Regions from separate parts of the Achromobacter sp. JCM 18799 genome, predicted to be linked through region 1. Evidence: predicted binding sites of a transcription regulator. Region 1 holds the regulator's gene; each other region holds the start of a gene.
The links. The regulator HrcA, encoded in region 1, represses chaperone genes, less so after heat shock. The targets are predictions, from matches to a motif close to TTAGCACTCNNNNNNNNNGAGTGCTAA.
Positions count from the first base shown of each region.

Region 2: rpoH (RNA polymerase sigma factor RpoH) is a predicted target of HrcA. The motif match lies at 5,620-5,646, and genes of this name have one in related genera.
Region 3: groES (co-chaperone GroES) is a predicted target of HrcA. The motif match lies at 2,191-2,217, and genes of this name have one in related genera.

Region 1 is NZ_AP043866.1:5,975,237-5,985,542, reverse strand. Features, by position in the region: gene dnaJ (molecular chaperone DnaJ) at 118-1,245, opposite strand; gene dnaK (molecular chaperone DnaK) at 1,355-3,280, opposite strand; gene ACZ5YA_RS28315 (thioredoxin family protein) at 3,361-3,765, opposite strand; gene grpE (nucleotide exchange factor GrpE) at 3,780-4,337, opposite strand; gene ACZ5YA_RS28305 (hypothetical protein) at 4,566-4,799, opposite strand; gene hemH (ferrochelatase) at 4,789-5,904, opposite strand; gene hrcA (heat-inducible transcriptional repressor HrcA) at 5,950-6,954, opposite strand; gene ACZ5YA_RS28290 (NAD kinase) at 7,096-7,995, shown strand; gene recN (DNA repair protein RecN) at 8,009-9,664, shown strand; gene fur (ferric iron uptake transcriptional regulator) at 9,804-10,223, opposite strand.
Region 2 is NZ_AP043866.1:4,555,395-4,565,700, reverse strand. Features, by position in the region: gene ACZ5YA_RS21460 (glutamate synthase-related protein) at 1-2,464, opposite strand, end outside; gene ACZ5YA_RS21455 (hypothetical protein) at 2,833-3,594, opposite strand; gene fghA (S-formylglutathione hydrolase) at 3,829-4,695, shown strand; gene ACZ5YA_RS21445 (hypothetical protein) at 4,789-5,478, shown strand; gene rpoH (RNA polymerase sigma factor RpoH) at 5,693-6,577, shown strand; gene cpdA (3',5'-cyclic-AMP phosphodiesterase) at 6,921-7,760, opposite strand; gene ACZ5YA_RS21430 (cation:proton antiporter) at 7,945-10,306, shown strand, end outside.
Region 3 is NZ_AP043866.1:3,522,513-3,532,818, reverse strand. Features, by position in the region: gene groL (chaperonin GroEL) at 167-1,807, opposite strand; gene groES (co-chaperone GroES) at 1,845-2,132, opposite strand; gene ACZ5YA_RS16670 (hypothetical protein) at 2,454-2,810, shown strand; gene ACZ5YA_RS16665 (Bug family tripartite tricarboxylate transporter substrate binding protein) at 3,171-4,154, shown strand; gene ACZ5YA_RS16660 (RrF2 family transcriptional regulator) at 4,180-4,605, opposite strand; gene ACZ5YA_RS16655 (alpha/beta fold hydrolase) at 4,678-5,655, shown strand; gene ACZ5YA_RS16650 (MFS transporter) at 5,724-6,866, opposite strand; gene ACZ5YA_RS16645 (nickel/cobalt efflux transporter) at 7,056-8,213, opposite strand; gene ACZ5YA_RS16640 (metal-sensing transcriptional repressor) at 8,225-8,503, opposite strand; gene ACZ5YA_RS16635 (DMT family transporter) at 8,924-9,853, shown strand; gene ACZ5YA_RS16630 (hypothetical protein) at 9,865-10,263, shown strand.

The DNA.
Region 1 (10,306 bases):
ATGGACCGCGGCGCAAGCCGCGGTCTTCTCATATGCGCACCGCCCGTGCCTCGACGTCCTCTTCAGGCAAAAAAAAGCCGCGATCATGATCGCGGCTTTTTGCATGCTTCAGCCAGTTCAGCTGAAGAATTCCTTCACCCGGTCGGTCCAGGACTTGCTTTGCGGCGAATGACGGTCGCCGCCATCATTCAGCGAAGCCTCGAACTGGCGCAGGATGTTCTTCTGGTCGTCGCTCAGGCGCACCGGCGTTTCCACCACCACGTGGCAGTAGAGGTCGCCCGGATAGCTGCCGCGCACACCGCGGATGCCCTTGCCGCGCAGGCGGAAGGTCTTGCCGGACTGCGTGCCCTCGGGGATCGAGATCTCGGCCTTGCCGCCCAACGTCGGCACCTGAAGCTCGCCGCCCAGCGCCGCCGAGGTGAACGGGATGGTCAGTTCGCAATGGAGGTCGTCGCCGTCGCGCTGGAAGATCTTGTGCTGCTTGATGTGGATTTCCACATACAAGTCGCCCGGAGGGCCGCCGTTGATGCCGGGCTCGCCGTTGCCGCTGGAGCGGATGCGCATGCCGTCGTCGATGCCGGCCGGAATCTTGACCTGCAGCGTCTTGTTGCGGCGGATGCGGCCCACGCCGTCGCAAGCGGGGCAGGGATCGGTGATTTCCTTGCCGTTGCCATGGCAGGTCGGGCAGGTCTGCTGCACGCTGAAGAAACCCTGCTGCATGCGCACGGCGCCCGAGCCGCCGCAGGTGCGGCAGGTCTTGGGCGAGGTGCCGGCCTTGGCGCCGGAACCGTGGCAGGTGTCGCAGTTTTCCCAACTGGGCACGCGGATCTCGGTGTCGAAGCCGGCCGCGGCCTGCTCCAGCGTGATTTCCAGCGCGTACTTCAGGTCGGCGCCGCGGTAGACCTGCGGGCCGCCGCCGCGACGGCCACCGCCGCCGCCGCCGAAGATTTCGCCGAAGATGTCGCCAAAGGCGTCGGCGAAACCGCCACCCATGCCGCCGCCCATGCCGGCGGAGTTGGGGTCCACGCCCGCGTGGCCGTAGCGGTCGTACGCGGCGCGCTTCTGATCGTCACCCAGGACCTCGTAGGCTTCCTTGGCTTCCTTGAACTTCTCTTCGGCTTCTTTGCTGTCCGGATTGCGGTCCGGATGGTACTTCATGGCCAGCTTTCGATAGGCCTTCTTGAGGTCGTCGTCCGAGGCGTTCTTCGCAACGCCCAGGACTTCGTAATAGTCACGTTTTGCCATGATCCGTGGGCTCGAAAACGAGCCTTCTTTTCAGTGCTACAGAATGAGTACGCCCGGTAGGCGGATTTCTCCGGCTACCGGGCGGCAGAGGCAGGTCAGCGCCCGGCCATTATTGGTCGCGCTTGACTTCCTTGAAGTCGGCGTCGACGACATTGTCGTCCACCGGCTTCGCGTTGTCGGCCGCTTGCTGCTGGCCGGCGGCTTGCTGCGCCTGCATGTCGGCGTACATCTTTTCGCCCAGCTTCTGCGAAACCGTCGACAGGGCTTCCACCTTGGCGTCGATCGCAGCCTTGTCGCCGTCCTTCAGCGTGTCTTCCAGTTCCTTGATGGCGGCTTCGATGCCTTCCTTTTCGGAAGCCTCGAGCTTGTCGCCATACTCGGTCAACGACTTGCGGGTGGCATGCACCAGCGCATCGGCCTGGTTGCGCGACTGAGCCAGTTCGGCGACGCGGTGATCTTCCTCGGCGTTGGCCTCGGCATCCTTGACCATGCGCTGGATCTCGTCTTCCGACAGACCCGAGTTGGCCTTGATGGTGATCTTGTTTTCCTTGCCGGTGCCCTTGTCCTTGGCGGACACGTGCAGGATGCCGTTGGCGTCGATGTCGAAGGTGACTTCGATCTGCGGCATGCCGCGGGGCGACGGCGGGATCCCTTCGAGGTTGAACTCGCCCAGGGCCTTGTTGCCCGCAGCGATTTCGCGCTCGCCCTGGAACACCTTGATCGTCACGGCCGGCTGATTGTCGTCAGCGGTCGAGAAGGTCTGCGAGAACCGGGTCGGGATGGTCGTGTTCTTCTGGATCATCTTGGTCATCACGCCGCCCAGGGTTTCGATGCCCAGGGACAGGGGGGTGACGTCCAGCAGCAGCACGTCCTTGCGGTCGCCCGACAGCACGGAGCCCTGGATGGCGGCGCCGGCGGCGACGGCTTCATCGGGGTTCACGTCCTTGCGCGGATCCTTGCCGAAGAATTCCTTCACCTTTTCCTGGACCTTGGGCATGCGGGTCATGCCGCCGACCAGGATCACGTCGTCGATGTCGGAAACCTTCACGCCGGCGTCCTTGATGGCCACGCGGCAGGGCTCGATCGTGCGTTCGATCAGTTCTTCGACCAGCGCTTCCAGCTTGGCGCGGGTGATCTTCAGGTTCAGGTGCTTCGGACCCGAGGCATCCGCCGTGATGTACGGCAGGTTGATTTCGGTCTGTTGCGCCGAGGACAGCTCGATCTTGGCCTTTTCAGCGGCTTCCTTCAGGCGTTGCAGGGCCAGCACGTCCTTGGACAGATCAACGCCCTGTTCCTTCTTGAACTCGGCAATGATGTAGTCGATGATGCGCTGGTCGAAGTCTTCGCCGCCCAGGAAGGTGTCGCCGTTGGTCGACAGCACTTCGAACTGCTTTTCGCCGTCCACGTCGGCGATTTCGATGATGGACACGTCGAACGTGCCGCCGCCCAGGTCATAGACGGCGATCTTGCGGTCGCCCTTTTCGGTCTTGTCCAGGCCGAACGCCAGCGCCGCAGCGGTGGGTTCGTTGATGATGCGCTTGACTTCCAGACCGGCGATGCGGCCGGCGTCCTTGGTGGCCTGGCGCTGGCTGTCGTTGAAGTAGGCGGGCACGGTGATGACGGCCTCGGTCACTTCTTCGCCCAGGTAGTCCTCGGCGGTCTTCTTCATCTTGCGCAGCACGTCGGCCGACACTTGGGGAGGCGCCATCTTCTTGCCGCGCACTTCCACCCAGGCGTCGCCGTTGTCGGCCTTGACGATGGCATAGGGCATCAGGTTGATGTCCTTTTGCACCGCCTTCTCTTCGAACTTGCGGCCGATCAGGCGCTTCACCGCATACAGGGTGTTGCGCGGGTTGGTCACGGCCTGGCGCTTGGCCGGCGCGCCGACCAGGGTTTCGCCATCGTCCATGTAGGCGACGATGGAGGGGGTGGTGCGAGCGCCTTCCGCGTTTTCAATGATTTTGACCTGCCCGCCGTCCATGACAGCCACGCAGCTGTTGGTCGTGCCCAGGTCAATGCCAATAATCTTGCTCATGGTCGGTTACCTTGATTGAATCTATGAAAATAGGGAGAAACTTCTTGTCCCCACATAACTGGGGCTGCCCGCAGGGTTTTTCAAGACGCCTGGCCGGATTTTTCTACAGCCGTTTCCTGCAGGCGGCGCATGGCCGCGGTGAACTGCGGCAGGCCGGGCCAGCCGGTGACGCGGCCCAGCCGCTTGCCGGCGCGGTACAGCACGAAAGTGGGGACGCCATGCAGCGAGAAGCGCCTTCCCAGCGCTTCGTCCGCGTAGACATCGGCTTCGAACCAGGTCAGCCCCAATTCCAGCAGCGCGTCCCGATGCAGCAAGGCGGTCTGCTTGAAAATATTGCAGTTATAGCAATCCTGTCCCCAGAGGAACACGCAGCGCAGATCCGTCCCCGGCGCCTGCACCACCGCCGCGTCGAATCCCTCGGTGTCGACATGGCGCATGCCGAACACCTGGAATATCTGGGCGGGGTCGAACCGGGGATCCGTCATGGCGCGCCGCCTGTTCAGCCCTGGCCGGCGGACACCACGACCAGCGCGGGACGCAGGGTCCGGTCGGCGATGGCATAGCCCTTTTGCAGCAGCTGGACCACCGTATTGGCGGGCTGCTCTGCGGGGATGGACGAAATGGCTTGGTGCTGGTGCGGATCGAACTTGTCGCCCTGCGCCGGCGCGATTTCCTTGAGCAGATTGCGCTCGAAGGCGGCCGTCAGCTGCTTCAGGGTCACTTGGACGCCTTCGCTCAGGGTTTCAACGGTTTGCTCGGGCTGGGCCAGGGCAGCTTCCAGGCTGTCCTTGACCGGGACCAGGCTTTCCGCGAACGACTCGATACCGAACTTGCGCGCCTTGGACACATCTTCCTGGGCGCGGCGGCGCACGTTTTCGGCTTCGGCCCGAATGCGCAGAAGCTGGTCCTGCTGCTCATTGACGGTAGCCTGGGCCGCGTCCAGCTGGGCGCGCAACTCGTTCAGCTCGGCCTGCACGGCGTCCTCGGCGGCGGAGGCCGCATCGGCGTTCTGGCCGACTTCGGGCGTCTGATCTACAGGCTCGTTGGGTGCCGTCATGGGGAATCCTCCAAAAAGTATGGCTTTCGCAGACATGAATGGGGGCCAATACCCCTATTTCAAGCCCGGGAAAGCAAATATTCCCTGACGGCGCCGGGTAAGAGAGGCAGGCGGAATGTAGTCAAAAATCCGCCCAATTTCTGCCAATTGCCGTCAAATATCAGACTGCAAGCATAAATTCAGCACTTCCCGACGCCATCCGGCAAATGGCGGACGCCCTCCGGCAGGCTACTTCTTGTGGGGCTGCGCGGGCGCGGCGGGATCGCTGGCGGGAAAACTGTCCTTCAGGGCGCGGTCCACGTCGCGATCCTCGTCCGGCTCCGGGCTGATTGCGATGGGATCGCTGGCGGGGAAGGTCTCGGCAAGCGCCTCATCCAGCTCGTGTTCCACCTGATCTTCGTCCACCGGGGTACTGACCCGCCCCTTTTTGACGACCTTTCCAGTCTTGGGATCATGCTGCATGCGCCTTCTCCTTCAAGTCCGTGATTTGCGTAGGCCACCCCTGCAAGTGGCGTGCCACCAGGTCGGCCAGCCCTGCGATCCAGGCCGGATCGTCGTTGATCGCCGGAATGTAGCGGAAACGCTTGCCGCCGGCCTCGATAAAGGCGTCGCGGCATTCCAGACTGATCTCTTCCAGGGTTTCCAGACAGTCTGCCACAAAACCCGGGCACACCACATCGACCTCGGTCACGCCGGCGGCGGCCAGCGCCTTCAGGGTGGGTTCGGTATAGGGTTCCAGCCAGCGGGCGGTGCCGAAACGGCTCTGGAAGGTCACTTCTATCTGTTCGCGCGGCAGCGACAGACGCTGGCCCAGCAGGCGCGCCGTTTCCATGCAATCGCGGTAGTACGGATCGCCCAGTTCGATCGAATAGCGCGGCAGGCCGTGAAAGCTCATGACCAGCTTCTGCGGTTTGCCGTGCTCCTGCCAGTAGCGCTCGATGCGGCCAGCCAGCGCGTCCAGATAGGCCGGCTCTTCATGGAAACGCTTGATGAAGCGCAGCTCGGGCTGGTCGCGCAGGCGGCCTGCGTGGCGGGTGACCGCATCGACGACCGTGGCGGTGGTGCTGGCGGCGTACTGCGGATAGAGCGGCACGGTGAGTATGCGTTCACAGCCCTGCCGGCGCAGCCGAGAAATGGCGTCGGGGATCGAGGGGTTGCCGTAGCGCATGCCCAGCTCCACCACGGCGTCGATTCCAGCCTCGGCCAGGGCTGCGCGCACGCCATCGGCCTGGCGCTGGCTGTACACCATCAGGGGCGAGCCTTCCTTCATCCAGACGCCGGCGTAGCGCGGCTCCAGCTTCTTGGGCCGCATCGTCAGCACGAGGCAATGCAGGATGGGCTTCCACAGATAGCGCGGGATCTCGATCACGCGCGGGTCGGACAGGAACTCGCCAAGGTATTTGCGTATGTCCTGCTTACCCGGGGTGTCCGGGGTGCCCAGGTTCACCAGCAGCACGCCGACCTTGGCCGGCCCGCGCGGCGCGGGGTCTTCGTTGAAGGGGTCCTCCTGCTCGGGTTCCGGCAGATAGCGCTCAGGCCACAGGTACTTGAACAGGCGAAGAAACACAAACACTCCCCTTCCTCCGCAAGGAGGACGTAGCTTCGGATGGACCTACTGGTTGTGGCTGAGGGCGTTGGACAGCAAGCGCGCCGTGATATCCACGATGGGAATGACGCGTTCGTAGGCCATGCGCGTGGGACCGATCACGCCCAGGGTACCCACGACCTTGCCGTCCACGCCGTAAGGCGCGGTGATGACCGAGACCTCTTCCATCGGCACCAGCTGCGAATCGCCGCCGATGTAGATCTGCACGCCCTGGGCCCGGGTGGACACGTCCAGGAGCTGCAGCAGGTCGGTTTTTTTCTCGAACAGCGAAAACATCTTGCGCAGGCGGTCCATGTCGGAGGCGATGTCGGTCACGTCCAGCAGCTTGCGCTCTCCGGAGATGACCATGGCGTCGCCGTCTTCAGCGGCTTCCGCGCTGGCTTCGACCGCGGCCTGCATCAGGCGCGAGATATCCTCGCGCAATTGCGCCAGTTCGGTCGACAGGGTTTGCCGCACGACATTGAAAGACTTGCCGGCGAAATGCATGTTGAAGAAATTGCCGGCTTCCAGCAGTTCCGCTTCGGCATAGTCGCGCTGCACGAAAAGAATTCGGTTCTGGACATCGCCGTCGGGCGTGACGATGATGAGCAGCACGCGCTTGTCGGACAGGCGAATGAATTCGATCTGGCGGAAAACCTGGGCGCGCTTGGGCGTGAGCACCACGCCCGCGAACTGGGTCAGGTTGGACAGCAGGGCCGCTGCGGCGTTGACGGCGCGCGTGGGTTCGGCGGCCGCCAGCATCTCGCCCATGTTGTGCGGTTCGAGCTGGTAGGACTGCACCGCCAGCAACGAATCGACGAACATGCGGTATCCCCGCGGCGTGGGCACGCGGCCGGCGGAGGTGTGCGGGCTGTGGATCAGTCCCAGTTCTTCGAGATCCGCCATCACATTGCGGATCGTGGCCGGGGACAAGTCGAATACTTTCGATAGCGTCCGCGAGCCGACTGGCTGCCCATCGGCGATATAGCGTTCGATCAACGCTTTCAGTAGTGCGCGTGCGCGGTCATCCATAACAAGTATTTTAGGGAATCTTTTTCAATTGAGGCGATTTTTGTCCCGCAAGCACATATGCGGCCCCATATAATCGGCTAAACCGCCCATTCCGGGCAGGTTTCGGCTTCTGGTCCGGCCTTTTTTGATACGCAAGCAGCCATGCATTTTCCTACCGTAGCCCTGATCGGCAGATACCAGGACACCGGCCTGGACACACCGCTGAGAGCACTCGCCCACGCGCTGACGCAAGCGGGCCGGCAGGTGCTCATCGATGCGGACACGGCGCGCAACACCGGGCTGACCGAATACCCCGTCGCCACGCTCGAGGAAATCGGCAAGACCGCGTCGCTGGCCGTCGTCATGGGCGGCGACGGCACCGTGCTGGGCGCCAGCCGCCACCTCGCTCCTTATGGCATGCCGCTGGTTGGCATCAACCACGGACGCCTGGGCTTCATCACCGACATCGCGTTGCAGGACGCGCACGGCGCCCTGGCGCGCGTGCTCGAAGGCAGCTTCCAGATCGAGGAACGCATGCTGCTCGAAGGCAGCGTGTGGCGCGGCGACCAGAAGATGTACTCCGCGTCCGCGCTGAACGACGTGGTGCTGAACCGCGCGGGACGCGGCGGCATGATCGAAGTGCGGGTCGAGCTGGACGGCGCGTTCATGTACACGCAGCGCGCCGACGGCCTGATCATCGCCACCCCCACGGGCTCCACCGCGTACGCGCTGTCGGCCAACGGCCCCATCCTGCATCCGGGCATGAACGCCATGGTGCTGGTGCCCGTGGCGCCGCAGACGCTGTCCAACCGCCCCATCGTCATTCCCGACAGCGGCGTGCTGAACATGACGCTCACGGCCATGGGCCGCGTGGAAGTCGGCGCCAGCGTGCATTTCGACATGCAGACCTGGTCCGACCTGCAGCCGGGCGACCGCATCGTCGTACAGCGCGCGCCCTATACCATCCGCTTCGTGCATCCCGAAGGCTACAGTTTCTTCTCCACCCTGCGCCGCAAGCTGCACTGGAACCTGATGCCCGAAGCCTCCGACAACGTAGAGTAGTAAGCGCCCCGACATGCTGCGCACCCTGCATATCCGCGACTTCGTCATCGTCGAACAGACCGAGATCCATTTCGGCCCCGGCTTCACCGTCTTTTCCGGCGAGACCGGCGCGGGCAAATCCATCCTGGTGGACGCGCTGGCGCTCGCGCTGGGCGAACGCGGCGACGCCAGCATGCTGCGCGAGGGCGCGCCGCGCGCCGACATCACCGCGGTCTTCGATACCCCCAAGGGCCTGATCGCCTGGCTGCAAGAACGCGAGATCGACGCCGACACGGAACTGTCCTTGCGCCGCGTCATCGATGCCCAGGGCCGCAGCCGCGCCTACATCAACGGCACGCCCGCGACCGTGGCGCAATTGCGCGAACTGGGCGACAGCCTGGTCGATATCCACGGCCAGCACGCGCACCAGAGCCTGATGCGCGCCGACGCCCAGCGCGATCTGCTGGACGCCCACGGCGGCCACGGCGAATTGCGCACCGCGGTCGGCCAGGCCTGGAAGCAATGGCGCGCGCTGGCGCGCCAGCTGGAATCCGCCGAAAAGGACGCCGCAAGCCTGGCTACCGAACGCGACCGCCTGCAATGGCAGGTCGACGAGCTCGACCAGCTGAATCTCGGTCCCGACGAATGGGATGCGCTGCAGTCCGAGCACACGCGCCTGTCGCACGCGCAATCCCTGCTGGACGGCGCCAACCAGATCCTCGAAGGGCTGGACGGCGAAGGCGATTCCGCGCACCACCGGCTCACCTCGGCCAACCACCGCATCCAGCAGATGCTGCGCCACGATCCCGGCCTGCAAGGCGTCTACGACGAACTGGAATCGGCCCGCATCGCGATCAGCGAGGCCGTCTCCGACCTGAACAACTACGTCAGCCGCGTCGATCTCGATCCGCAGCGGCTGGTGGCGGTCGAGGCGCGCCTGGGCCTGGTATTCGAAACCGCTCGCAAATTCCGCGTCGAGCCCGACGCGCTTTGCGAGCTGCGCGACACGCTGCACGCCCAGCTTGCGGCGCTGCAGGCCGCAGGCGACATCGACGCCCTGCGCGCCCAGGCGCAGGCCGCACAGGCGCAATACGACGCCGCGGCGGCCAAGCTGACGACCGCACGCCGCAAGATCGCCAAGGACCTGGGCAAGCAGGTCACGCGGGCCATGCAGACGCTGGCCATGCAGGGCGGCAAGTTCGAACCCACACTGGCCGAATCGGCGCCCTCCGCGCATGGCAACGAACAGGTCGAATTCCTGGTGGCCGGCCATGCCGGCACCACGCCGCGGCCGCTGGCCAAGGTGGCCTCGGGCGGCGAACTGTCGCGGATTTCGCTGGCGCTGTCCGTCATCGCCAGCCGCGCCGCGCGCGTGCCCACACTGATCTTCGACGAAGTCGACAGCGGCGTGGGCGGTGCGGTGGCCGAGGCCGTCGGCAAGCTGCTGCGCGAACTCGGCGAACGCCATCAGGTGCTGTGCGTGACCCACCTGCCCCAGGTCGCGGCCTGCGCCAACAACCAGTTCCTGGTCAGCAAGGCGGAATCGCGCGGCGCCACCCGCTCCAGCATCGAAGAACTGGACGCGCCCTCCCGCGTGGAGGAAATCGCGCGCATGCTGGGCGGAATCAAGCTCACCGCGACCACCCGCGAACACGCCCGCGAGATGCTGGAAGGTTTCGGGCAGAACTGAAGCGCTGGCCGGCCTTGTTACGGCGGGGCACAGAAAAAAGGGCCGATTCGCGCCATAAAAAAATCCCCTTCATATCGAAGGGGATTTGGATCTTACGGACCCGCCGCGAGCGTAGCCGCGGGTCGTATGCAGGGCCGGGTCAGCGGCCCTTCATGCAGCTGCCGCAAATGCCGTACAACACCATGGCGTGGCTTTCCAGCGCGAAGGCGTTGTCCTTGGCAATCTTTTGCTGGCGCTTCTCGATCTCGGGGTCCGAAAACTCGACCACCTTGCCGCAATTCGTGCAAATCAGGTGATCATGGTGATCGCCGTCGTTGAGCTCGAACACCGCCTTGCCGCTGTCGAACTGGCTGCGGGCAAGGATGCCGGCCTGTTCGAACTGGGTCAGGACGCGGTAGACGGTTGCCAGCCCGATTTCGACGTTTTCGCCGATCAGGGCGCGATAGACGTCTTCGGCGCTCAGGTGCCGTTGGTCCGATTTCCGGAAAATATCAAGAATTTTCAGGCGGGGAAACGTCGCCTTCAAACCCATGTTCTTCAGTTCGCTTTGGTCGCTCATGGTGTAATCGCTCTCCGTCCGCGTTGGCATGGGCAGGATAGGTTCACCGCGAGCCGGCTCACCGAAATCATGCCGCCACGCGG
Region 2 (10,306 bases), 1.4 Mb from region 1:
CGCCCGCGTCCAGGTCGTTGGCCAGTACCGGATCGGTGCTGAAGGCGGCGCGGTGCTGGCGCAGCGCTTCCTCGGCCACCTGGAAAATGCCGATGCCTTCGATGTTGGAGGCGGTGCCGGTGAAGTACTTGTTCACCAGCGCGGTCTGCAGGCCCACGGCTTCGAAGATCTGCGCGCCGGTATAGGACATGTAGGTGGAAATGCCCATCTTGGACATGACCTTGTTCAGGCCCTTGCCGATGGCCTTGATGAAGTTCTTGACCGCCTTTTCGGGGTCGTTCATCTTGCCCAGCGATTCCAGCGCCAGGTAGGGGTGGATGGCTTCCGCGCCGTAGCCGCCCAGCAGCGCGAAATGGTGCACTTCGCGCGCCGAGCCGGTTTCCACGACCAGGCCGGTATTGGTGCGCAGGCCGGCGCGGATCAGGTGCTGGTGGACCGCGGACGTCGCCAGCAGCGCGGGGATGGCCACGCGCTCGCTGTCGACCAGGCGGTCGGACACGATCAGGATGTTGTAGCCGCTGCGCACCGCGTCCACGGCGCGCGCGCACAGCGCGGCCACGCGGGCTTCGATGCCCTCGGGGCCCCAGGCGGCGGGATAGGTGATGTCCAGCTCGAAGCTGCGGAACTTCTTGCCCGTGACCTGCTCGATGTCGCGGATCTGCGCCATGGCGGCGAAGTCCAGCACCGGTTGCGACACTTCCAGGCGCAGCGGCGGGTTGACGTTGTTGATGTCCAGCAGGTTCGGCTTGGGGCCGATGAAGGACACCAGCGACATCACCAGCTGTTCGCGGATGGGGTCGATCGGCGGGTTCGTGACCTGCGCGAACAATTGGCGGAAGTAGTTGTAGAACGGCTTGGCGCGATCGGACAGCACGGCCAGCGGCGCGTCGTTGCCCATCGATCCGATGACTTCCTCGCCCGTCGTGGCCATCGGTTCCAGGATGAACTTGTAGTCTTCCTGGGTCCAGCCGAAGGCCTGCTGGCGGTCCAGCAGCGACACCTGCGACTGCGTGGCGACGGCGGCCTGGCGCGGGGCCGGCAGCGATTCCAGCTTGATCTGCAGACGTTCGATCCACTGGCGGTACGGCCGGCTGTTGGCCAGCTGCAGCTTGATCTCGGCGTCGTCGATGATGCGGCCCTGTTCCAGGTCGATCAGGAACATCTTGCCCGGTTGCAGGCGCCACTTCTTGACGATGCGGTTCTCGGGGATGGACAGGGTGCCGGCTTCGGAAGCCAGGATGACCATGTCGTCATCGGTGACCAGGTAGCGGGCCGGGCGCAGGCCGTTGCGATCCAGCGTGGCGCCGATCTGGCGGCCATCGGTGAACGCAACCGCGGCGGGGCCGTCCCACGGTTCCATCATGGCGGCGTGGTACTCGTAGAAAGCGCGGCGGCTTTCATCCATCTGCGTGTGCTGCTCCCAGGCTTCCGGGATCATCATCATCATGGCGTGGGCCAGCGAGTAGCCCGAATTCACCAGCAGTTCCAGGCAGTTGTCGAACGTGGCGGTGTCCGACTGGCCTTCGTAGACGATGGGGTACAGCTTCTTCAGGTCGTCGCCCAGCACGGCCGACTGCATCATGCCTTCGCGCGCGCGCAGCCAGTTGAAGTTGCCCTTGACCGTGTTGATTTCGCCGTTGTGGGCAATCATGCGGTACGGGTGGGCCAGCGGCCAGGCGGGGAACGTGTTGGTCGAGAAGCGCTGGTGCACCAGCGCCAGGGCCGACACCGTGCGCGGGTCGGCCAGGTCGCGGTAGTAGCGGCCGACCTGGTCGGCCAGCAGCAGGCCCTTGTAGACCACGGTGCGCACCGAGGCCGAGGGCACGAAGTATTCCTTGCCGTGCGCCAGATGCATGTTCTGGATGGCGTGGCTGGCGGTCTTGCGGATCACGTACAGCTTGCGCTCCAGCGCGTCCGGCACCATCACGTCGGCGCCGCGGCCGATGAACAGCTGGCGGATCACGGGTTCGCAGGCGCGCACGGCGGGCGACATGGGCATGTCGACGTCCACCGGCACGTCGCGCCAGCCCAGGACGACCTGGCCTTCGGCGCGCACGGAGCGTTCCAGCTCCTGTTCGCAGGCCAGGCGCGAGGCCGTTTCCTTGGGCAGGAACACCATGGCCACGCCGTACTCGCCGGGAGGCGGCAGCGTGATGCCTTGATGGCCGAGCTCGTCGCGATAGAGCGCGTCGGGAATCTGGATCAGGATGCCGGCGCCGTCGCCCATCAGCTTGTCAGCGCCGACCGCGCCGCGGTGGTCCAGGTTTTCCAGGATCTTCAGACCCTGCTGGATGATGGCGTGGCTTTTCTTGCCCTTGATGTGGGCGACGAAACCGACGCCGCAGGCGTCATGCTCGTTCTTGGGGTTGTACAGGCCCTGGGCGGAAGGCAGCCCGATGCGGCTGGCATCGATGGGGGTCGCCTTGGGCGGGGGACAGGAGTCGATCGGGGTAATTTGGGGCATGGCGCGCTCCGCAGTGGGCCTGCGTCGTAATGTTGCAGTGCAGGAGACGGACAATACCCCCGACAGGAGTAGGGTGCAATAGGAATAAATAGGGTATGTCCCCTATTTTTAATATGGACTGTCATTGATAGTTAATTCGGTGACGCATCAAGAGCCGCGCCAAATGGACCTCGCCAGGAGGGTATGCACCAGTAAGGTGCTCGCTCATGCGACAAAGCGCCGTTTTTCTTGTTATATGTCCCCATTTATTAGGGGGGTTTTGATAGCTGCGGCTAGCGTCGGCGTTGCGGAAACGCCAATGCGCACGGCGGTCTGCGCCGTAGTGGTACGCCACAATGAAAGAACCCGCCGTTCAGGCGGGTCCGTAATCAGGAGGATGTCGACGTGGGCGTCGTGGTGGGCGGCGAGGAACTCGGTTCCGCGTCGGTAGACGCCGCCGCCGGCTTCTTGCGCGGACGTCCGCGCTGGCCAGGTGCGACCCGGCGGCTGGCGGTATGGGCCAGGCTGGCGATGAAGGCGGGACCGCCCAGCGCCCATTGTCCGGAGACAGCCTGGTCGATGCGCTGCGTTTCCTCGCGCGACAGGCCGTCCTGCAAGCGCTTGCGGTAATTGGCCTGGCGGTCGAACGGGGTATTGCCACAGGCCCAGTAGTCTGCGTGGTCCGACTGCCATTGCGCGGGCGCAGCGGTGGTGTTGCCGGTATGGCTGGAAGCGGACGACCAGGGCCAGGAATCGGGATCCTGCGAGGCGCCGCTGCGCACCGGGTAGGTTTCGAGCCAGACCAGCGACGGCAGCACCCAGGCGCCCGGTTCCAGCAAGGCAGAGCGGTAGCGGCCGGCGAAGACCCGGCCGCCGCGCAGGCGCGCCGCAAGGTTGCGGCCCAGCGTCTGCATCAGGCGCGGCAGGCCTTCCTCGTCCGCGGGCGTGGCCAGCAGCAGGATGCGGTCGTTGGCAAGCAGCCAGCCGTGAACCGAGACTCGGTGGCGTTGGGCGGATTCGCCCAGCCACGTGGCCAGTTGGTTCAATATGTCGGCCGGCGCGGGCTGCGACGGCGCCGCCAGCGGCTGGATGAAGTTGGCCTGCACCAGTTGGGGCAGCCCAGGGGCGTACAGACGGGGCAGACGGGCCATAGTGTCAGGACTTGCGTATTTGGAAGAACGGGTTGTCTTCGCTCACGGTATATAAATAGTGCCACGGTGGGCGCTGGTCAAGTCCCGTGATCATGGTCAGGGCAGGAAATCGCTTTTTTTCTGTCGTTCGTACCCCATAAAGCCCAGGTTAACATTCGGCGACGGAACGTCGTACCGTGGATATCCCCTAATCCGCGAGACGTTCTTTCCCATCATTCCGACCGGAGGAAAGCAATGGCAGTCGCCCTGGAACTCATTTCGCAGCATCGCTGCTTCGGCGGCTGGCAGCGCTATTACCGCCACGAGTCCGCGGAGATCGGCCTGCCCATGCGCTTCTCCGTCTACCTGCCGCCGCAGGCCGAGCAAGGCCCGGTTCCGGTGCTCTTCTACCTGGCGGGCCTGACCTGCACGGAAGAGACCTTCATGATCAAGGCGGGCGCCCAGCGCCTGGCCGCCGAGCTTGGCGTCATGCTGGTCGCCCCGGACACCAGCCCGCGCGGCGCCAACGTGGCCGGCGAGGACGAAAGCTGGGACCTGGGCACCGGCGCGGGCTTCTACGTGGACGCCACCACCCCCGCCTGGCGCGAACGCTACCGCATGTACAGCTACGTGACGCAGGAACTGCACGGCATCGTCACGGGCGAGGCCCTGCCCGGCGACGCGTCGCGCACCGGCATCTTCGGCCATTCCATGGGCGGCCACGGCGCGCTGGTGCTGGCGCTGCGCAACCCCGGCAAGTTCCGCTCGGTGTCGGCGTTTGCGCCCATCGCCGCGCCCAGCCAGTGCCCCTGGGGCAAGAAGGCGTTCGGCGCCTACCTGGGCGACAGGACCGAGGATTGGGCCGCGTACGACGCATCCGCGCTGATGCGCGGCGCCACCAACCCGTTTCCCGCTGGCATCCTGATCGATCAAGGCGAATCGGATCAATTCCTGGCCGAACAGTTGTATCCCGAGGTATTCGAGGCAGCCTGCGCCGCCGCTGGCCAGCCGCTGGACCTGCGGCGCCATCCGGGCTACGACCATGGCTACTACTTCATCTCGACGTTCATCGAGGATCACATCCGGTTTCACGTCGAGCGGCTTGGAAAACCGGCGCCCTGAGGGCGCGCTTCTATACTGGCGGGCCTGCCGCGGCAGGCTGCTTGCGCGCCCCGGCGCGCCGCCTGCGGTCTGTGCTCAATAGGAACGCCTGATTTGATCAACGGAATCGCTCCCTTCGTCTGGATACTGCTGGGCGCCGTCGTCGTCCTGTTGCCGGGCATCGTCATGCTGCTGGGCCGCGGCGGCCCGCGAGACGAGCGCGGCCGCAGGATGTTCCAGTTCCGGCCGGTGCGCCGCCTGTTCGGCCTGATGCTGGTGCTGCTGGGATGCGTATCGGGCCTGCTGGCCCTTTCGCTGGTGCAATTCTTCCGCCTGACGACCGATGAGCCGGTGGCGCATATTGAAGTTCGGCAGGTGGCCGACGGCCAGTTCCAGCTCAGCGCCAGCGCGCCTGGCACCGGCACCAAGCAGTACGTCCTCTACGGGGATCAGTGGCAGATCGATGCGCGGGTCGTGCGCTGGCGCCTGCCGGCGCTGATGGCCGGCGTGCCGCCGCTGTACCGGCTGGAGCGCCTGTCCGGCCGCTATAGCGATGCGGCGCGGGAAGCCTCGGCCACGCGCTCGGTCCACGCGCTGGACGACTGGCCGGCGCCGGATCTGGCATCGCTGAAGAAGAATTTCCCGAACTGGTTCCCGTTCGTCGATGTCCAATTTGGCAGCGCTGCGTATATGCCGCTGTTCGATGGCGCCCGCTACCAGGTGTTGATGGATCCGCGCGGGGCGCTGTTCGTGCGGCCCGACGGCGAAGCTACGGCCGAGGGCTTGAAGCGGCTGGGCTGGTAGGGCAAGCCGCAACCGCGTCCGGATTCAGGGGCTGGCCATCCGCCGGCAGCGCTCGTTTGTCCCATGGCGGCAAACCACCCCGAAAAAATAAACGGGGACGCAATGCGACGAATGAAACTTTGACGCGCCGCAATAGTCGAATTAGCACTCCCAATACTAGAGTGCTAACATCGAATCCATGTCGTTATCCCTTCGCCATCCGGAGACCCCCGCTATGAAGCAACCCAGTACCTCGTTGGCCGCTACCGGCAACGCCCTGGCGTTGGCCATTGCCAATCCGGGCGCACTTGGCACGATCGACGCTTATATCTCCTCGGTCAACCGCCTGCCGGTCTTGTCCGCGGAACGTGAAACCGAGCTAGGCCGCCGCCTGCGCGACCAGGAAGACCTGGGCGCCGCGCGTGAACTGATTCTGTCGCACCTGCGCCTGGTGGTGTCGGTGGCGCGTCAGTACCTGGGCTATGGATTGCCGCATGCCGACCTCATCCAGGAAGGCAACGTGGGTCTGATGAAGGCCGTCAAGCGCTTCGACCCCGAGCGCGGCGTGCGCCTGGTGTCGTTCGCCGTGCACTGGATCAAGGCCGAAATCCACGAGTACATCATCCGCAACTGGCGGCTGGTGAAGGTCGCGACCACCAAGGCCCAGCGCAAGCTGTTCTTCAACCTGCGCAGCATGCGCCCCGACGGCCAGACGCTGGATCCGGAACAGGTCGACCACATCGCGCGCGAACTGAACGTGCGCCGCGAAGACGTGAGCGAAATGGAAGTGCGCCTGTCCGGCCGCGACATGTCGCTGGAAAACCAGGACGATGACGATGACAGCTACGCGCCCATCGCCTACCTGTCCGACGAGGGCCGCCAGGAACCCACCCGGGTGCTGGAACGCGCCGCCCGCGACCAGCTGCAAAGCGCCGGCCTGACCGACGCGCTGCAAGCGCTGGATCCGCGTTCGCGCCGCATCGTCGAGGCCCGCTGGCTGCAGGACGACGGCGGCGCCACGCTGCACGAACTGGCGCAGGAGTTCGGCGTTTCGGCCGAGCGCATCCGCCAGATCGAAGCGGCCGCCCTGAAGAAGATGCGCGGCAACCTGGCCTCTTGAGGCGCTTGTCGAACCATGCGAAGGGCCGCGATCAGCGGCCCTTTTGCTTTTCCGGCGCGCCGCGGCCGCGCATGAATATATTGATACAAATTCGGGCGGAAATTTTGCGCGGCGCGAGAAACTTAATGAGGATCGCACCGCCTAACTTCATGTAGACCGCGAACTTCGGTTAGCAGTCTTGTCATCCGTCTCGGCTTCTCCTCTTTCCCCTCCCCTATGAGACGGATGCTTGCGGGGCACCATGTATACCTGGTGCCCCGTTTTTTATGCGCGTCCGGTTCGCGCCTGCACCGGACTCAAGCGGCCAACGCCGTGCGCAGCCGGAGCAAGAAGCGCGGCTTGTCTAGGCCGCCTGGGCGTTGTCGGAGGCCGTCATGGCGCCATGCCACAGCGCGTCCTGCACGCGCCGTACGCCGGTCGCCATCGAACCGTCCTGGTACAGCTTGATCCAGCGGTAGCCGGGCGCCATGTTGTCCACCACGTGCTTGCCGTCGCGGATGCTGAACTGGAAGCAGGTCGACGGCGTGGCCAGCAGGCGCAGGTTGTGGCGACGGCGGTCGAACTCATGGTGCACATGGCCCCACAGCAGCACGCGGACCTGCGGCCAGCGCGCCAGCAGCTTGAACAGGGCCTGCGGGTTGTCGATCATCATCGAATCGTGCCAATGGCTGTCGATCTGCATGGGGTTGTGATGCATGGCGACCAGCGTGTGGCGGCCCGGAGCCTCGGCCAGCGCGGCCTCCAGCAGGTCGAGCTGGCTCGCGGGCAGATGGCCGGCGTTGGAACCGGGCACGGTGGTGTCCAGCGTGACCACGCGCCAGGCGCCCACGTCCGTCACCGGGACCGACCATTGCGGCAGTTCCTGGCGCATCACGGCCGGCAGATCATGGTTGCCGGGCAGACAGCGAATGCAGGCCTGCGCCAGCGCCGGCGCCTCGGACAGGACGCGCGCCAGCCGGCGATAGGCCGCGGCCTCGCCGTCCTGGGACATGTCGCCGGTCGCCAGCAGCAGCTCGGGATGCTTGCCGTCCGCCTCGATCTGGCGCAGCACCGCGCGCAGGCTGGCGTCCGTGTTGACGCCCAGCATCGAGGTTTCAGGTTCGCCGAACAGATGGCTGTCGGTCAGCTGGACCAGCATGGCGGGCGCGTCGTCGCGCCGGGTCAGGGAATGAATCCGGGCCAAGTGCCGCTCCTGCAAAGTTTGTGCGATTCCACATTACCCAAAAAACACGGCGCGACGCGTATCGCTTGTCCGCATTGGGGTAACGAAACGTGCATTCTCCACGATTCCTGGTAGTTCCTGCTCCGGTCCGGGAGGAAAAAGCCGCTATTCTTGTGGAACTTCACACAAGCTCCACCCACAGAACATGGATGTAGGTTTTCTCGTATTCGGCCTGGCGGGTCTGTTGACGCTGGTCTGCTTCATGCCGCCCCTGGCCGGCCGCCTCAAGCTGCCCTATTCGGTGCTGCTGGCCATCGTCGGCTGTCTGCTGGGCATCATCGTGCACGTCCACGGCTGGGCGCCCAGCTGGATCGGCGACTTCCTGGATTCGCTGGAACGCTTCGAGATTTCGTCCGAAACCTTCCTGATGGTGTTCCTGCCGGTGCTCTTGTTCGAGACCGCGCTGTCCATGAACGTGCGGCGCTTGATGGACGATATCGGACCCATCCTCATGATGGCCATCGTGGCCGTGGTGGTCTGTACCGTGGTGGTCGGCGTCACGCTGGACGCCATTTCGCCCTACGGCTTGGTGGTCTGCCTGCTGCTGGGCGCCATCGTCGCCACCACCGACCCCGTGGCGGTGGTGGGCATCTTCCGCGAAGTGGGCGCGCCCAAGCGCCTGACCACTCTGGTCGAAGGCGAAAGCCTGTTCAACGACGCGGCCTCCATTGCCCTGTACTCCGTGCTGTTGGCGGTGCTGGGCGGCCATGGCGAACTCACCGCCAGCGGCATCTTCAACGACTTCATCGTGCACTTCATCGGCGGCGGCCTGGCGGGCTTCGCCATGGGCCGGCTGGCCTGCTTCCTGTTCGCCTGGCTGCGCGGCTTTCCCACCGCGGAAATCACGCTGACCCTGACGCTGGCGTATCTGTCCTTCTTCATTTCCGAGCACTACCTGAACGTGTCGGGCGTGGTCGCCACCGTGATCGCGGGCCTGGTGGTGGGATCCACCGGCCGCACGCGCATGTCGCCGACCACCTTCGAATACCTGTCCAGCGCCTGGGAGCAGTTCGGCTTCTGGGCCAACTCGCTGATCTTCCTGTTCGCGGCCATGCTGATCCCCAAGCTGATGGCGGCCGCCGACTGGCAGGAACTGGCGCTGGTTGCCGTGGTGTTCGTGGCGACGCTGGTTGCGCGCGCCATCGTCGTCTTCGGCCTGTTGCCGCTGCTGGGCCTGACTCGGCTGGGGACCAAGGTCAGCAGGCCCTACAAGGTTGTCATGCTGTGGGGCGGCCTGCGCGGCGCGGTGTCGCTGGCGCTGGCGCTGGCCGTGACGGAGCAGACCGGGGTGGCCGAAGAGGCGCGCCAGTTCATCGCGGTGGCCACCACCAGCTATGTGCTGCTGACCTTGTTCATCAACGGCATCAGCCTGCGGCCGCTGATTCGCATGCTGGGCCTTAACCAGTTGTCGCCGGTGGAGCGCACCATCCGCAACCAGGCGCTGGCCGTGGCGCTGGAAGACCTGCAGGGCAAGACCGAAGAGGTCGCCAAGACCGAGCATATCGGCACCGAGGTCCGCGACCGCATTCGCGCCGTGTTCGACGCCAGCCTGACCAGCGTGCATGACGGCCAGGTCAGCCAGATGACGGACGAGCAGCGCGTGGCGGTGGGGCTGGCCATCGTGGCCCAGCGCGAAGAGGAAATGTTCTTCGACATCCTGAAGGCGCAGATCGTGGACTGGCGCATGGCCGAAACGCTGCTGGCGCGGGCCGAACGGCTGGAGGACGCGATCCGGCTGGGCGGCATTCCGGGTTTTGAGCGCGCCATCGTTGCCGACGTGCGCTATTCCACCGGTTTCCGGCTGGCCTTGCGGCTGCATTATCTGTTCGGCTTCCAGGGCTGGCTGGCGCGTGAACTGGGCCAGCGCTTCGCCAACCTGATGAGCAAGCGGTCGGTCGCGCAGCGCCTGATCGCCTTCGCGCGCGAACAGATCACGCCCCTGCTGGGCGAGGACGCCACGCAGCGCATCGTGTCCCTGCATCAGCGCCGCCTGGACCTGATCGAAAACGCCATGCAGGCCCTCAACCTGCAATATCCGTCTTATGCCCAGTGGTTGCAGGAAAGCTACCTGGGCCGCGTGGCCCGCGAAATGGAGCGTATCCGCTACCGCGACATGCTTGAGCAGTTCCTGATCAGCGGCGAGGTCTACGCCGACCTGATGGCGCAGTTGAAGAGCCGCTGGGCCCACATCGACAAGCACCCGCCGCTGGACATCGAAATGAGCGCGGCGGACCTGATCAAGCGCGTGCCGCTGTTCGAAGGCCTGTCCGCCGATTCCCTGCGGGCCATCAGCAAGCTGCTCAAGCCGCGCCTGGCGCTGCCAGACCAGCGCGTGCTGAACAAGGGCCGCCATGGCGAAGAAATGTGTTTCGTGGCCTCGGGCGCCGTGGCCGTGCATCTGCCGGACAACACCATGATCGAGCTGGGCAGCGGTGAATTCTTCGGCGAACTCGGCCTGCTGGGCGAACAGCAGCTGATGCCGGAGGTGACGTCGCTGGGTTACAGCA
Region 3 (10,306 bases), 2.5 Mb from region 1:
TAGGGACGCATGCGCTGCGGCGAAACCCGCAGATTGTGCGCAAACGTGTTCTTTGGCGAGGCCGCGTTGCGGAAAAAGAAAAACCCCCGGGGCGAAGGACCGGGGGTTTTTCGGGATACTGCATTCCCCGGCCGGAGCCGGGGAGGCCTTGCAAGGATGGCGGGACTTAGAAGTCCATGCCGCCCATGCCGCCCATGCCGCCGGGCATGGCCGGAGCAGCGGGCTTGTCTTCGGCCAGTTCGACCACGGCAGCTTCGGCGGTCAGCAGCAGGCTGGCGACGGAAGCGGCGTTCTGCAGGGCGGTGCGGGTCACCTTGGTGGGATCCAGCACGCCTTGCTCGACCAGGTCGGTGTACTCGCCGGTCGCGGCGTTGTAGCCGTAGTTGCCCTTGCCGTTCAGCACGGTGTTGACGACCACGCTGGCTTCTTCGCCGGCGTTGGTGACGATGGTGCGCAGCGGCTCTTCCACAGCACGCAGGATCAGCTTGATGCCGGCGTTCTGGTCAGGCGTGTCGCCCTTCAGGTCAGCGATGGCTTGCTTGGCGCGCAGCAGAGCAACGCCGCCGCCAGCCACAACGCCTTCTTCCACTGCAGCGCGGGTGGCGTGCAGGGCGTCTTCGACGCGAGCCTTCTTTTCCTTCATTTCGACTTCGGTGGCAGCGCCAACGCGAATCACGGCAACGCCGCCGGCCAGCTTGGCCACGCGTTCTTGCAGCTTTTCACGGTCGTAGTCGGACGTGGCTTCTTCGATCTGGACGCGGATTTGCTTGACGCGAGCTTCGATCGACTTGCTGTCGCCAGCGCCGTCGATGATGGTCGTGTTTTCCTTGCCCACTTCGATGCGCTTGGCTTGGCCCAGTTCAGCCAGGCCGGCCTTTTCCAGCGACATGCCGGTTTCTTCGGAGATCACCGTGCCGCCCGTCAGGATGGCGATGTCTTCCAGCATGGCCTTGCGGCGGTCGCCGAAGCCAGGAGCCTTGACGGCGGTCGTCTTCAGGATGCCGCGGATGTTGTTCACAACCAGGGTGGCCAGGGCTTCGCCTTCGACGTCTTCAGCGATGATCAGCAGCGGACGGCTCGACTTGGCAACTTGTTCCAGCACGGGCAGCAGGTCGCGGATGTTGCTGATCTTCTTGTCGAAAATCAGGACAAACGGATCTTCCAGAGCGGCAACTTGCTTGTCCGGGTTGTTGATGAAGTAGGGCGACAGGTAGCCGCGGTCGAATTGCATGCCTTCGACGACGTCCAGCTCGTTTTCCAGCGACTTGCCGTCTTCGACGGTGATGACGCCTTCCTTGCCCACCTTGTCCATCGCGTCAGCGATGATCTGGCCGATGGAGGTGTCGCTGTTGGCGGAGATCGAGCCGACCTGGGCGATTTCCTTGCTGGTCGTGACCGGCTTGGATTGCTTCTTCAGTTCGGCGACGGCGGCGGCGACAGCCTTGTCGATGCCGCGCTTCAGGTCGATCGGGTTGAAACCGGCGGCAACGTACTTCAGGCCTTCCATGACGATGGCCTGGGCCAGCACGGTGGCGGTGGTGGTGCCGTCACCGGCGTTGTCGGAGGTCTTGGAGGCAACGTCCTTGACCAGCTGGGCGCCGATGTTCTCGAACTTGTCCTTCAGTTCGATTTCCTTGGCGACGGACACGCCGTCCTTGGTCACGGTCGGGGCGCCGAACGAGCGCTCCAGCACGACGTTGCGACCCTTGGGGCCCAGGGTGGTCTTGACAGCATTGGCGAGAACATTCACGCCGCGGACGATGCGCACGCGGGCGTCGTCACCGAACAGTACTTGCTTGGCAGCCATTTCTTAGCTTCCTTCGAAAATTCGTTTGAGGCGGGGTTTACTGGACCACGGCGAGGATTTCGTCCTCGCGGATGACGAGCAGCTCTTCGCCGTCAACCTTCACGGACTGGCCGGCGTACTTGCCGAACAGCACCTTGTCGCCAGCCTTCAGGTCGACCGGCAGGATCTTGCCGTCTTCGGTCTTCTTGCCGGGGCCGACGGCCACGACTTCACCCTGATCGGGCTTTTCAGCGGCGCTGTCGGGGATAACGATGCCCGATGCAGTCTTGCGCTCGTTTTCGAGGCGTTTGACGATCACGCGATCGCCCAGGGGACGCAAGGCCATGAGGAACTCCTGTTGCAAAAAAGAGAAGGAAATGATCGGTTAGGCCCGGGAACGCTTGTTAGCACTCACCGGTGTCGAGTGCTAATTATAGGGATGATGTTCTAGGGTTCAAGGGGGGAGGGCGGGGCTGTTACATATTTGCGGGTAGCGAAGGCGCAAGGTGTCAGGTTCATTGAGCTTGCCGACTTCGGCCATCCCAGTGCGCTGCGATATCAGCCATAATCAATTCAACCTGGCCCCGCGTGACGGCAGGAGGTCAGTTTCCCTCCCACATGAACCGGTAGCGGGCGGGCCGTAGCGTACTCAGTGCGGAGTATCTCAATGACGACACCGGAAGCGCCGGACGACGACTTGGTACGGACCCGCAGCCACAGGCCACGCGACCTGCCTCAGGGCTTTCGGGCTGGATTGATTACGGCCATCACGGTATTGCTGGGCTTTTCGCTGGGTTTCCTGCGCTACTGGGGCTTCGACGCGCCGGGCGATTGGAGCGCGCTGTCCGTGCTGCCGGGCGTGTGCTTGTTGCTCGCCAGCCTGCTGCAGGTAATAGCTCTTTACCGCGCCTTGCGTTTGGAGGATGAAGCCGAGAATGAATACCGCAAAACCGTGCGATGGTTCATCGCGTCGGCGATCCTGCTGTTGCTGGGGCTGACAGCGGCGTTGTGGGAGGTGGCGTAATCAAGAGAGGGATTGGAGCGGGTAAAGGAGGGAATCGAACCTTCGCCTGAAGCTTGGGAAGCCGCTGTTTCTTGGGCGCGGCCCGCGCTGCCAATCCGCTTGACGACAGACCTTGCAATATGAACGGGAGGCTCGAATTGGAGTCATCCCGTTTTTTTTTTCGGACTAAAGCCGGGCCCACGAGCCGCGCTTGTCGCCGGCAAATTAGGGTTATCCGGAATTCTTTATGCTTAAACTTTTGTGAAGAATGAGCGGCAGATATAGGGCCGCCGCTGCATGAGGCATCGAGGCGGTTCACAGTGGTGCGGCATGACGCACCGGGCGCGGGATCGCGGGGTGAGCCCCCAAAAGGAGAATCGCATGCTGTTGCGTAGACGTTGTCTGGCCATGATGATGCTGGCGTTGACTGGCTGGGCGACGGGCAGCCATGCGCAAACACCGTCTCAGGCCTGGCCCGTCAAGCCCGTGCGCTTGGTCGTGGGGCTGGCGCCCGGAGGGCTGGTCGACGTGCTGGCGCGCACAGTGCAGCCGCACCTGGCCGAGGCCTTGAAGCAGACCGTTATCGTGGAGAATCGGGGCGGTGCGGGCGGCAACGTGGCGGGAGCCGAGGTGGTGCGCAACGGTGGAGACAACCATACCTTCCTGCTCAATCCATCGACGACCGAATCGGTCAACCCGCTGATGTTCGCCAGCATGCCGTTCGATCCGCAGCGGGACCTGCGGCCGGTTGCCTTGCTGGCCAACAGCCAGTTGTTCCTGTTTGTCCGGTCCTCGCTTGGCGTCGATACGCTCGAAGAGTTCGTGGCATACGCGCGCAAGCGGCCCGATCCTCTCAATTACGGTTCGGCAGGAAACGGCACGACGCCGCATCTGGCTGGCGAGCTGCTCAAGCAGGCCACTGGCATGCAGGCCACCCATGCGCCGTATCGCGGCGTGGCGCCAGCGATACAAGACCTGGCAGCGGGTCAGATCGACTTCGCGTTTGGACCCGCCACGGTCTTTCCCATGGTGCAAGCGGGCAAGCTGAAGGTACTGGCGGTGGCGAGCCGGCAACGCGCCGCCGTGGCGCCCGACATACGAACCTTTTCCGAGGTCGGCATCGACGGCGTTTTCGCGGACAGCCTGTTCGGCATGTATGCCGCCGCAGGCACCCGCGATGATGTGGTCGATCGCATGAACGCCGAAATCAACAAGGTGCTTGCGCGGCCGGAGATCCAGGCGCGCTTTCTCGATGCGGGCGCCGAGGCGCTACCGCTGAGCGTGGCCGACTATACCGCGCGCGTGCAGGACGAAAAGAAATTGTTCGCGCCGCTGATGAAGTCGTTGGGGCTGAAGGAACAGTAGCTGGAACAACGATAAAAGCTCCGCGTCATCCTTCCTCGCGCGCCGCAATCTCCGCGGCGAGCTCGGCAAGCGATACCGCGCCCAGGCGTTGCAGCAAGGCATGCTCGCCTGCGCGCAGGGAATCCGCCACCAACTGGTTCGCTGCCCGTTCGACGGGGCAAGCAGGATTGTCGTCGGCTGGCCCGATGGCAAAGACCGTGCCGTGGGCGATGGCTTCATGGACGTCGCGCGCGGTGATGGTTTCCAGTCCCTTGGCCAGTACCCAGCCGCCGTTGCGCCCGCCCGTGGAGGTCACCATGCCGGCGGTGCGCAGCGCCGCCATGGATCGGCGCACCACCACCTCATTCGTATGCAGCATCTGGGCCAGCGTTCCAGAAGTGGTCGTGCCGCCGCGCAAATGCATGTGGATCAAGACGTGCAGCAGGCGGGCAAGACGGGTGTCATTGGCCATGGGATCGATTTACCGTAACTACAAGTGTTACGCTATTATAGCTGCACTGGATACTTCCTGAGAGCTTCCCCGATGACCGACCTTGAAACACGCGCTGTGACCGTCAACGGCATCACGCTCAATGTCACGGCCCAGGGCGTAGGCCCCTTCGTCTTGCTGTGCCACGGTTTCCCGGAGACCGCTTATGCCTGGCGCCACCAGCTTCCTGTCCTGGCCCGGGCGGGATTCCGCGCCGTGGCCCCGGATTTGCGCGGTTATGGCGCCAGCGACAGCCCGGCGGATGTGGCGGCGTTCACGACCTTGGATGTCATTGGCGATCTTGTCGCGCTTATCGAAAGCGAGGGGGCCGATGACGCGGTGATCGTGGGGAGCGATTGGGGGGCCAGCATTGCATGGCAGGCAGCCCAACTGCGTCCGGACCGCTTCCGGGCCGTCGTCGCCCTGGGCGTTCCCATGATGCGCAGAGCGCCGGCTGCGCCCAGCCGCCTCTTCCCCAAGACCGAGTCCGCCGCGTTTTACACGCATTACTTCAACGAGCCGGGAATTGCTGAAGAGGAGTTCGAGCGCGACATCAGCGCAACCCTTCGCGCCATCTACTTCGCGGCATCGGGCGACGCCGGGCCGCGTGACGACCCCGCTACGCCCAATCCGTTTGGCATGGTAGCCGCTGGCCGTGGCCTGCTCGATTCGCTGCCGGTCCCCCAGACGTTGCCGGCCTGGCTAACTCCGTCGGATCTGGCTGCCTTTGTCCAAAGCTACACCGCCAGCGGGTTTCGTGGCGGCCTCAACTATTACCGGAATCTGGACCGCAATTGGGCGCTGCAGGGGGCCTTCGAGGGAAAGACGGTGGATGTGCCTGCGCTTTATCTCGTAGGGGAAAGGGATACTGGCCTGGCGATTCCCGGCATGGACCAGATCATCGCGGCCATGCCGGCCCTCGTTCCCCAGCTGCGCGCTGCTGAAGTCATTCCCGGTGCGGGGCATTGGCTGCAACAGGAAGCCCCCGAGGCAGTCAACAAGGCGCTCGTCGATTTCCTGAGGAGTCTTTGACGGGCGCGAAGGACCCGGCATTAGGACCATCGCTTCGCGCTTCGCCAAGCTTGTACATGGATGGATGTTCATCCACCGCCATGCCGAGGTTTTTCACCCAGCCGGCCGCGTAACCCCCACAAGCCAGCCAGCGCCAGCAAGGCGAAACCCGCGCCGGCCAGGAACGTGGCTTGCGGACCGCCCATGTCCCACAGCGCTCCTGCAAGGACGCTCGCCACGAGCACGGTAACGCCTGTGATCAGGTTGAAGACGCCGAACGCGGTGCCGCGCAGCTCTGGCGGCGCGACATCGGCGACCAGTGTCGTCAGCAGGCCCTGGGTGAAGCCCATGTGCAAGCCCCAGAGCGCGACGCCGGCAGCGACCCCGGCGATGCCGCTCGACCAGGCCAGGACCAGATCTGCCAGCACCAGCACAGCCAGGCCGATGGCGAGTACCGCGGGCCGGTTCATGTGATCGGACAGGATTCCCACCGGATAGGCTGAGACTGAGTACACAAGGCTCATGATCACCAGTACCAGCGGGACCAGTGTCAGCGATACCCCGGCCGATTGCGCCCGCAGGATGAGAAAGGCTTCGCTGAAGCGCGCGAGCGTGAACACCGCCGCCACGGCGACCACATACCAGAAGCCCGCGCCCAGGCGGCGCAGCTCGTCGGGGTGTAGCGGCATTCGCACCTGCCGGAGCGCCGGGGAGCGTTCAGGCTCGCTCACCCCGACTACGATCAGCGCCACCGACAGGAAGGCCGGCACAACGGCAACCCAGAACACGGCTTGGAAGTGGTCCGCTGTCAGCCACATGAGACCGATGGCCAGCAGCGGTCCCAGGAAGGCGCCGACGGTATCCAGCGACTGCCGCAGGCCGAAGCTGGCGCCGCGCAAGCGGGGGGGAGACAGGTCGGCGACGAGCGCGTCGCGCGGCGCGCCTCGGATACCCTTGCCGACCCGGTCGATGAAGCGCGCCGCGAACAGCCATTCAACGGACGAAGCCAGAGGGAAGACCGGCTTGGTCAAGGCCGCCAGCCCGTAGCCGATCGCTGCCAGGAGCTTGCGCTTGCCGAGCCAGTCGCTAAGCGCCCCGGAAAAGATCTTGGTAACGGACGCCGTCGCCTCGGCGATCCCCTCGAGCACGCCGACCGTCAGCACGGAGGTGCCCAGCACGGTGACGAGATAGGCCGGCAGCAGCGCGTGAATCATCTCCGAGGAGATATCCATCAGCAGACTGACGCACCCCAGCGCCCACACCCCGGGCGGGATCTCCCGCCAAGGCGTCCGTTTCCTGCCGCCCGTACCGTCCGACGCGTCTTGTGTATTCGTCTTCGATCTCATGGCGTTTCACCCTGGCGCCGGACGCACGCTGCGCGTTGCCCTTCGGGTACTGCTCCGCGGCTCCCGGCCGGCGCGTCATCTGGCGGGGAGGCCCAGCCATCCGTTCATTCCCACATAGATGCCCACGGCGATGATCAGCAGGCTGGAGAGATAAGGAGCACGCCGGGCCACAGCGCTGAACCATGGCGCGCGCTTGTTGACCTGGCGCACGCTCAGCGCCGCGACGGCTCCAACCGTCACCAGCGTGACGGCCAGTCCGATCGAGAAGCACAGCACCAGCACGGCACCCAGTGTGAACTCCTTTAGCTGCAGGCACAACAAGAGCACGGTGATCGCCGCCGGGCAGGGGATCAGTCCGCCGGTCAGACCAAACAGGGCGATCTGCCAGTTGGTCACGTTCCGGTTCGTGAAGCGCCGGCGGATGTCATTGGCATGCGCGAGCTGGTGTGCATCCTGGTATCCCTCGCCTGCGACCTCCAGGCCTCGCAGCTCTTCGTGGAGGTGGTCATGCCGGTGCTCATCCGGCTCCATGAACGCGATGTCATAGCTGTGGACATGCCCGCCGTGACCCAGGGTGAGGCGGGCCATGAACTCGTGCGGTTCGGGAATGTCTTCAACCGACTCCAGATAGCCGTCCTTCTGCGCGAAACGGAACGCCTGGCGCGCACCGTCGACCCTCTCTGTCGTCACGGAAACGTCCTGCGCTTGCCAATTCCCGCCCCGCAGGCTGGTGAGTCTCCAGCGCGGCGCAACGCCGTCCTCGAACACCTCCAGCGCGACCAGACCGTGTCCGGTATCGATCTCGCGCCGCTCCGCGCCATGGGAATGAGCCTCATGTCCGTGGCTGTGATCATGGTCATGGTGATGATGGGCGTGGCCCGCGCCATGCTGATCGCGCCAGGTCCGCCAGAACATCCAGGCCGCGATCAGCACGATGATGACCCCGGACGCCAGTTGAAAATAAGGCTCCAGCTCTTCCGCGTCGACCCCGCGCCAGAGATACATTCCTCCCAGACCGATCCCCCACACGATAAAGGTGTGCGAAATGGTCGCGGTGATGCCCAGCAGCACCGCCTGCCACACCGATCCCCGGATCGCGACGATGAATGCCGCCATCATCGTCTTGGAATGGCCGGGCTCCAGCCCGTGCAGAGCGCCCAGCAGAATGGCGCTGGGAATAAACAGCCAGGCGTGCGACGCGCCCTGGGCGATCAGATCGGAAAAAGACAACATGGATAGCGCGCTTAGAGATACTTGGTGATTTCTTTGAATTCGTCGATCGTGCGCTGCCTGTCCTCGTTCAGCTCTCCCACCGCATCCTGCAGGCAGTGGTCGATATGGTCCTGAATGAGGATCTTCTTGGCTTGGGAAATGGCACGCTCGACCGCGTACAGCTGTTGAGCCAACTCAAGGCAGGGACGGTGTTCTTCCATCATCGACAGAATGCTGCGCAAATGCCCTTCGGCCCGCTTGAGGCGTTTGGCCACGGCGTCGTGATGATGATGAGGATCGGGTCTGTTCATGCATGGATCATATCCCCCCCGGGGGGATGTTGGGGAAGAAACCACGAAGCCCGTCGGGGGAAATCAAAAACTGCCCTAGCGATCTCTGCATGATTGCAGCGATCACGACGTATTCTTACTCTGCTCTCCATGGACTCCTCGCTGTTCGGGGCGCCGACGCCCCTCGGCCGGACTTGACCTCGGAATCAGGCGTGTCAAGCAGAAACGCACGGATGGGCACCCTTGATACAGGTGGGGCGTGGCGGAATTCCGCCCATTGCGGGCCAAAAGCGGCTCGACGGATGCATCTCGCCCTGCGCGGCCGCCGCTGCCAGCTAAAATCCCGCAGCGCATAGACGGCCGTCAGGGATGGCCAACCTCGATGCGTTGCGGTTGCTCCGTCGCTTCGTGCGGCCGCCGCGGCTCACATTCAAAGCACAAATGAAAAATACATTGATGGCCACGCACCTGCGCCTGCTCGGCATGGCAGCGCTCTGGGGCGCGTCGTGGTCCTGGGGCAAGGTCGTCGCCCAGTCCATGGCGCCACTGGCCGCGGCCAGCCTGCGGTTCCTGTTTGCCAGCGTGGTCTTGGTCCTGTGGATGCATCGCGCCTCGGCGCTGCGCGGCCTGAAGTCCCTGACGCGCAACCAATGGCTCGGCCTGGCCGCCGCCGCGTTGGCGGGCGTCTTTGGCTACTCCAGCTTCTTCATGTTGAGCCTGCAGCTGGTGCCGGCCGGCAAGGCCGCGATCGTGGTGACGCTGAACCCCGGCGCGACGCTGTTGCTGGCGGCGATCCTGTTCCGCGAACATCTCAACCCCGCCATCCTGGCCGGCATGGTCCTGTCGGCCATCGGTGCGTACATCGCCATCGGCGGCGGGGTTTCACAAGCCGCTGCCGGCTCCGGCGTAGGCATCGGCGAACTGCTGCTGCTCGGTTGCGTGGCTTGCTGGGTGGCCTACACCCTGATCGGCCGGCTGGTGCTCAAAGGCGTGGACGCCCTGACCACCACCACGGTGACCACCGTGATCGGCGCGCTGATGCTGCTGCTCACCAGCCTGATCGTGGAAGGCGTGCCGGCCTGGCAGAAGCTGGGACAGGCGCCGGCCAGCGCCTGGGGCAGCCTGCTGGCTTTGGCGTTCGGGGCGACCGCGATCGCCTACGCCTGGTACTTCGAAGGCGTGAAGGCGCTGGGCGCCGGCGCGGCCTCGGGTTACATCACGCTGGTGCCCGTGTTCGGCGTGCTGTTCTCCAGCCTTTGGCTGGGTGAAGCCACGCCCGCGAATCTGTTCATCGGCGCCGCTCTTGCGATCTCGGGCATGGCGATCATGCACGTCGGCCGGCGTCGCGCCGAGGCGCGACAGCGCCGATAGGCGGACCTTCCATGCAGCCCTATACCCACGACAACCTGCCGGCCCAGGAGACTTGGCTGGACTGCGCGACCGCCGACGGAGGCCGGCTGCGCGTGGTGATGCTGGCAGCCGATCCGCAGGCGGCGGCGCCGCTGCTGGCGCGGGCCCGCTCGATCGCTCAAGCCCTGGCGACGCACCGCGACGCCGCGTTGCAATTCCTCTGGCAGGCGGGACGCGACAGCGGCGACCCCGAAGATCCCCCTGCGACGTTCCTGGAACACTTCACGCCATCCGACCTGATCGTCGCGGCCGACGGGGGCTACGTGCTGCACCTGGCGCCGCGCGACGCGACCTGGTTCATGGATGGCTATTGGCCGGCCGTACGCTTCGCGGCGGATGACCGGCCTGCGGACTGGATCTGCGAATCCTGATCTGAGCCACTGCGGCCTCTTGGCGCTTGGAGGCAATGTCGCG